One region of the Pseudarthrobacter sp. TAF60_1 genome, then DNA from elsewhere that is predicted to be linked to it. Evidence: riboswitches for the same ligand, from Rfam matches in the RefSeq annotation. Region 1 holds a riboswitch; the other holds the start of a gene.

Region 1 (3,403 bases):
GCGAGGTAGTAAGCGAACTGGTCCTCCCCCAGGGTCCCGGCTGCCAGCCCGCGGATGAAGTCGAGCCGGTAGATGGCGTCCAGATCGGGGGCCGCCGCCTGGCGGAGGGTCCCGGCGAACTCGCCGGCTACGAATTCTTCGGCAACGGGTTCCCCGGTGGCAGGTTTCCCTATAGCCGGCCGTTGCTGGACATGGTGGAAGTGGTGGATGGGACCGTTGCCGCCCCCAACCTCCAGCAGTCCCGAAGCCCGCAGCGCGCCGGCAAGCCAAGGCTTCACCTGCCGCAGGGACGCTTCCCAGTCCCCCAGCCGGGCCTGTGCCGTGGCCATGGCAGAGGAAAGCGAGCAGCCGGTGCCATGGCTGTTGCGGGTGGGAATCCGGTCTCCGGCCACTTCCACCACCGGCCCGGAGAGCAGCCCCGCGGCGTTGACGAGGGCATCCGGGCACGCACCGCCGTCGAGATGGCCTCCCTTGACCAGAATGGTGGCGCCGCTAGCCGCGGCCAGGCGATTGCCCTGCTCCAGCGCGGTGGCCCAATCGCGGGCCTGCGGTTGGTCCGCGAGGATGGCCAGCTCAGCGAGGTTGGGGGTAATCAGGTCAGCGAGCGGCAGCAGGGCGAGCAGTGCAGCTTCCGCCGATTCCTTCAGCAGCCGGTCCCCGCTTGTGGCCACCATGACGGGATCCAGAACTACGACGGCGGGACGCACCTTCTCCAGCCAGCTGCGGACCGTGTCAATCACCTCTGCATTTCCCAGCATGCCGATCTTGACGGCGTCGATGATGATGTCATCGCTGATTGCATCGAGTTGCTGGCGCAGGAAGGCGGCAGGCGGCACGTGGACATCCTGGACACCCCGGGTGTTCTGAACGGTCAGGGCGGTGATGGCCGCCATGCCGTAGCCACCCAGGGCGGCAATGCTCTTGAGGTCGGCCTGTATACCTGCCCCGCCGGAGGGATCCGATCCGGCGATGGACAGAACGCGGGGGGTATCACGCAGTACGGCCTCGGAAGTCGATGACCCGAGCGCGGGGCGCCGGGCAGCACGCATTGAAGCAGCGTCCGGGCTTTCCGGGGTATCAGAAGTTTCGGGGTTTTCGGGGTTTTCGGGGTTTTCGGGGGTTGCGGGAGGAAGGACATAGGTAGAAGCCACAGGAGACATCCCTTCGCCGGTACTAACCGGACAGGTTCAACGGGTGTGGATCTCAGCCGGCCCTTTGCGCGGCACCCCGTGTCAGTAATCCACCCTAGCGTTTCCGCGCCCCCCGCAACGTCAGATGAAGGCGGAACGACGGATGCCCGCACGCGCCCCCGGGAAGGGGGCAGGTACGGGCATCCTGGCGGGTATCCCCGCGAAGAGTCAGAGCTCCGAGGCGGGTACGCCTACGCCGAGGATAATCGGCGCATTGGTTTCTTTCGGCGCAACAGCCGCCGGGACACCGGTGCGCTCCGGCGCCTTGGCAGCATGGGTATGGCCTGCGGGGGCGGTCTGAACTGCCTCGTGATGCTCCACCGTGGTGGCGTTGGCTGCGCCCTGCGCGCGGCTGGCGCTCCGGTTTCGCCGCGGACGGCGGGCACGGGGCTGCTCGGTGTGGTCGGAGTAGTCCTTCTCAACCGCTGCAGGGGCCTGGGCGGGAGTCTGCGAAGGCGCCTGACGGGCCGGCTCTGCGGCCTGCTGGCTTTCGGCCGGAGCGCTTGCGGCAACCGGTGCCGGTTCGCCAAGCTTGGCGAACGCCTCCGCCAGACGGTCAAGAGTCAGTGCCGGAGCCTGCGGCTGCTCCTCGTGGTGCTCCACAAACGGCAGCACTACCTGCTCGCCACCGAACGTCAGCACAGCGGCAGGGCGGCCCGTGTTGTCCGTCTCGGACGGATGTGCGGGCGCAGGAGCCGGGGCTTCTGTGGCGGAGGCCTTGCCGGCAGCGGCGTGGGCTACTTCGTCGTCGTGCAGGTGGGCGGCATGCGCGGCGGCCGCGATGTTGGCGAGGGCCGCCCTCGTAGCCTCAGCCTTGGCGTGGCGCTCGGCGTCGCTCGGATCAGGGTGGACAGTATGGATCTGCACCGGAGCTGCCGGCGCCACATCCAAGGGCTGGCCGCCGCGGCCGCGGCGGCGCTTCCGGTCAGTCCGGGCGCCCTGCTGGGCATCCGGGCGGGTGTCATTGCGCTGGTTGTCCGGGCGCTGCGTATCCGGACGGTTGTCCGCACGCTGCACGTGGTGCTCGGCAGCGACAGTGTTGGCGCGGCGGTGCTCCACTGGATCGTCGTGGGTGACAATTCCGCGGCCGGCGCAGGTCTCGCACTGTTCGCCGAAGACTTCCAGGAGTCCGGTGCCCATGCGCTTGCGCGTCATCTGCACCAGACCCAGCGACGTCACTTCCGCCACCTGGTGCTTGGTGCGGTCACGGCCCAGGCATTCCACCATGCGGCGGAGCACGAGGTCGCGGTTGGATTCGAGGACCATGTCGATGAAGTCGATGACAATGATGCCGCCGATGTCGCGGAGCCGTAGCTGGCGGACCACTTCCTCGGCCGCTTCGAGGTTGTTCTTGGTGACGGTTTCCTCGAGGTTGCCGCCGCTGCCGGTGAACTTGCCGGTGTTGACGTCCACCACGGTCATGGCTTCGGTGCGGTCAATGACGAGCGAGCCGCCGGACGGCAGGAAGACCTTGCGCTCCAGTGCCTTGTGGATCTGCTCGTCGATCCGCCAGGCGGCGAAGATGTCCTGGTCCTTGGTCCACTTTTCCAGCCGGCCCACCAGGTCCGGAGCGACGTAAGTGACGTAGGCCTCAATGGTGTCCCATGCCTCTTCGCCGGAGACGATCAGTTTCGAGAAGTCCTCGTTGAAGACGTCGCGGACCACCTTGATGGTGAGGTCCGGTTCGCCGTAAAGCAGCTCCGGGGCCAGGATCTTGGTGGACGTGGACTGGCTTTCGATGCCCTCCCACTGGGCGCGCAGCCGGTTGATGTCGTGCGTGAGTTCCTCTTCCGAGGCCCCCTCTGCGGCGGTGCGGACAATGACTCCGGCATGCTCGGGCAGGCGGTCCTTGAGGATGCGCTTGAGTCGGTTGCGTTCGACGTCGGGCAGCTTGCGGGAAATGCCCGTCATGGAGCCGCCCGGCACGTACACGAGGTAACGGCCCGGGAGGGAGATCTGGCTGGTCAGCCGGGCACCCTTGTGTCCCACGGGATCCTTGGTCACCTGGACCAGGACGGTGTCGCCCGATTTGAGCGCATTTTCGATCCGGCGCTGCTTGCCTTCGAGGTTAACGGCTTCCCAGTTTACTTCACCGGCGTACAGCACGGCGTTGCGGCCGCGTCCAATGTCAACGAATGCCGCTTCCATGGAGGGCAGGACGTTCTGCACCTTGCCGAGGTAGACGTTGCCGATCAGGGAGTCCTGCTGGGTCT
Region 2 (3,403 bases), on a different contig from region 1:
CGGCACGCTTCAGCGCGGCATCGTGGGTAGCTACAAAGATTTCAGTGAAGCCCATGGGAACAACCCTCATTCCGTCGACGGTGCGGCCCCGACGGGCAGCATCAAATGCAGCCCCGGCCGTTCGAAATCAGCCTAGTACATGGCAGGCCGCACTTCCGGCCAGGGGCGGGTCAGCGGACAGCAACCCGGATATTGTTGCGCCACGGATCCTCGAAGCGCAGCTCGGACCCCGTGTGATGGGAGGCCACGCCGGCGACCTTCAGGCGGTCTGCGAGCGCCCCGACGTCGTCTCCGGACGGCACTTCGATGAGCACCTCGCCGAGCCCGAGGGTGTCCTTGCGGGGTCCGGCGCCGCGGCTGTTCCACACGTTCATGGCCATGTGGTGGTGGTACCCGCCAGCCGACACGAACAGAGCCTGCCCATGCCAGCCCGCCGTCTTTTCAAATCCCAGCGTGCCCACATAGAACTCGTGCGCTGAATGGACGTCGCCCACCTGGAGGTGGATGTGGCCCACTCCCGCTTCGGAGCCCAGCTGGCCGTCCAGGGATTCCTGGCTCAGGTGCTGTTCGAGGTAGCGCTGGGGCGGCAGGGCCAGGCTGTCCATCACCACTTCGGTGCCGTTCCAGGACCAGTTCTTGCGCGGACGGTCCCAGTAGAGTTCGATGCCGTTGCCCTCGGGATCGTTGAAGTAGAAGGCTTCGCTGACCAGGTGGTCAGCACTTCCGGTGAAGAGTCGGGGCTCATACTGGGCGGCGGTGGCCACGGTGGCAGCGAGCGCGGACTGGTCTTCAAAGAGCAGGGCCGTGTGGAACAGGCCGGCCTCTCCCCTGCCGGGCAATTGCAGCGACGGGGCGGGCGCCAAGTGGACCACGGGGCGCCCGCGACGGCCGATGTAGAGGCCGCCGTCTTCTTCGGCGACGACTTCCAGGCCAAGTGCCCGCTGGTAATAGTCGGTCATCAGCTTCATGTCGCCTACCTTGAGCATGACCGTGCCCATGGAGAGGTCGGCAGGAAGAAGATCCTGGCTGGTGGCTTCTGCAGTCATGTGAACGCTCCCGGTCCGCCGGCCTTCGGGTTGAAAGCCGTTGTGCATGCAATTTTACTTGAAGCTTCAATTTAATTCAAGTGTTCTGAGGCATTCCGTACCGGCTGTGGTAGTTTCGTCTCGACCACACGGGTGCCCTTGCAGGGGCTGAGATCGGGCTAACGCAGCCTGCGACCGTTGAACCTGTCCGGGTAATGCCGGCGAAGGAAGTGAGTATTCCATTGAATACGCAAGAAACACGGCCCATCCATGCCCAAAATGGGGCAGCCAGTGCCTCCGGGGCTGTTCGTCAACCGGCGGAAACCCAGTCCCTCAAAGCGCATTCGCTGGCTTTCATCAACGATGAACGATCCGGAATCAGGGTGCCTGTCACCGAAATCGCTCTCGACCCGTCACCCAACGGGGAAGAGAACGGCCCGTTCCGGGTCTACCGCACGGCCGGTCCCGGCAGCGATCCGGTGGTGGGTCTGAGCCCGTTCCGGCGCGCCTGGATCGAAGCGCGCGGTGACACCGAGCCGTACAGCGGCAGGGAACGGAACCTGCTCGACGACGGCAAATCGGCCGTGCGCCGTGGCGCCGCCTCCGCGGAGTGGAAGGGGGCGCAGCCGGTGCCCCGCCGCGCCGTCGGCGGCAAAACCGTCACCCAGATGCACTATGCCCGGCGCGGTGTGGTGACGCCGGAGATGCAGTTCGTGGCCCTCCGCGAAAACTGCGACGTGCAACTGGTTCGCAGCGAAGTGGCCGCCGGCCGTGCCATCATTCCCAACAACATCAACCACCCTGAATCGGAGCCGATGATCATCGGCAAGGCATTCCTGGTGAAGATCAATGCCAACATCGGCAACTCCGCCGTCACCAGCTCCATCGCCGAGGAAGTGGACAAACTGCAGTGGGCCACCCAGTGGGGCGCAGACACGGTGATGGACCTGTCCACCGGGGACGACATCCACACCACCCGTGAATGGCTCATCCGCAACTCCCCCGTGCCAATCGGCACCGTACCCATCTACCAGGCGCTGGAGAAAGTCAACGGGGAGGCCAACAAGCTGACCTGGGAGATTTTCCGCGACACCGTGATCGAACAGTGCGAGCAGGGCGTGGATTACATGACCATCCATGCCGGCGTCCTGCTGCGCTATGTGCCGCTGACTGCCAACCGCGTCACAGGCATCGTCTCGCGCGGCGGGTCCATCATGGCAGGCTGGTGCCTCGCCCACCACCGCGAAAACTTTCTGTACACCCACTTCGACGAGCTGTGCGCGATCTTCGCGAAGTACGACGTCGCGTTCTCCCTGGGCGACGGGCTGCGCCCCGGCTCGACGGCGGACGCCAACGACGCTGCCCAGTTCGCCGAGCTGGACACCCTGGCCGAGTTGACCCAGCGAGCCTGGGACTTCGACGTGCAGGTGATGGTGGAGGGCCCTGGCCACGTCCCGTTCCATCTGGTCCGGGAGAATGTGGAACGCCAGCAGGAGCTCTGTAAGGGCGCCCCCTTCTATACCCTTGGACCGTTGGTTACCGACATCGCTCCCGGCTACGACCACATCACGTCTGCAATCGGCGCCACAGAAATAGCGCGTTACGGCACGGCCATGCTTTGCTACGTGACGCCTAAGGAGCACTTGGGCCTGCCCAACAAGGACGACGTCAAGACCGGCGTGATCACCTACAAAATCGCCGCGCACGCCGCCGACCTCGCCAAGGGCCACCCGGGCGCCCACGAGCGGGACGATGCCCTGTCCAAGGCAAGGTTCGAATTCCGCTGGCGCGACCAGTTCGCCCTGTCCCTTGATCCGGTCACCGCCGAGGCGTTCCACGATGAGACGCTGCCGGCTGAACCGGCAAAAACCGCACACTTCTGCTCCATGTGCGGTCCGAAGTTTTGCTCAATGAGGATCAGCCAGGATATCCGGGACGAATACGGCTCGGCCGATTCCCAGGCCGCCATTGCCGGGATCTACAGCGGCATGCGGGAAAAGAGCGCGGAGTTCCTGGCCAAGGGCGCGAGGGTCTACCTGCCGGAACCCCAGGTCCACGGGCCTGCCGGGGCAGTACCCTCAGGAGGCCTTGGCTGAGTGTGACCGGCTGACGTCGGCAATGAAGGACCGGATGGCCCGGTCTCCTTCAACTGAATCCTGGGGCCGGTGCCCGCCCGCGGCAATGCGGTGCAGGGCGCCGGTCTCCTTCAGGTAACCGGCGATCTCCTCATACAGCGGTTCCCATCCCCCGGTCAGCACCAAGGTAGGGACGCCCGGCACTATGTGCAGCGGAGCTTCCCACGAGGGTGCCTGCAGACGGAGCCGGCGCGCCGACCGTTTCTCCTCCGTGGACTCCGGCTCGTGAAGATCCACGGCGAA

What was found. A riboswitch is a leader RNA that binds a small molecule or an ion and turns the genes downstream of it on or off. The one in region 1 is predicted to bind thiamine pyrophosphate.
Region 2: linked by a shared signal. The riboswitch ahead of thiC (phosphomethylpyrimidine synthase ThiC) and the one ahead of AB4Y73_RS02505 (bifunctional hydroxymethylpyrimidine kinase/phosphomethylpyrimidine kinase) in region 1 are both predicted to bind thiamine pyrophosphate.

The regions. Positions count from the first base shown of each region.
Region 1 covers NZ_JBFRDI010000002.1:53,321-56,723, reverse strand. Annotated here, with positions in the region: gene AB4Y73_RS02505 (bifunctional hydroxymethylpyrimidine kinase/phosphomethylpyrimidine kinase) at 1-1,049, opposite strand, end outside; TPP riboswitch at 1,143-1,240, opposite strand; gene AB4Y73_RS02500 (Rne/Rng family ribonuclease) at 1,359-3,403, opposite strand, start outside.
Region 2 covers NZ_JBFRDI010000003.1:480,916-484,318, reverse strand. Annotated here, with positions in the region: gene AB4Y73_RS05770 (hypothetical protein) at 1-55, opposite strand, end outside; gene AB4Y73_RS05765 (VOC family protein) at 171-1,046, opposite strand; TPP riboswitch at 1,165-1,272, shown strand; gene thiC (phosphomethylpyrimidine synthase ThiC) at 1,268-3,121, shown strand; gene AB4Y73_RS05755 (alpha/beta hydrolase) at 3,104-3,403, opposite strand, start outside.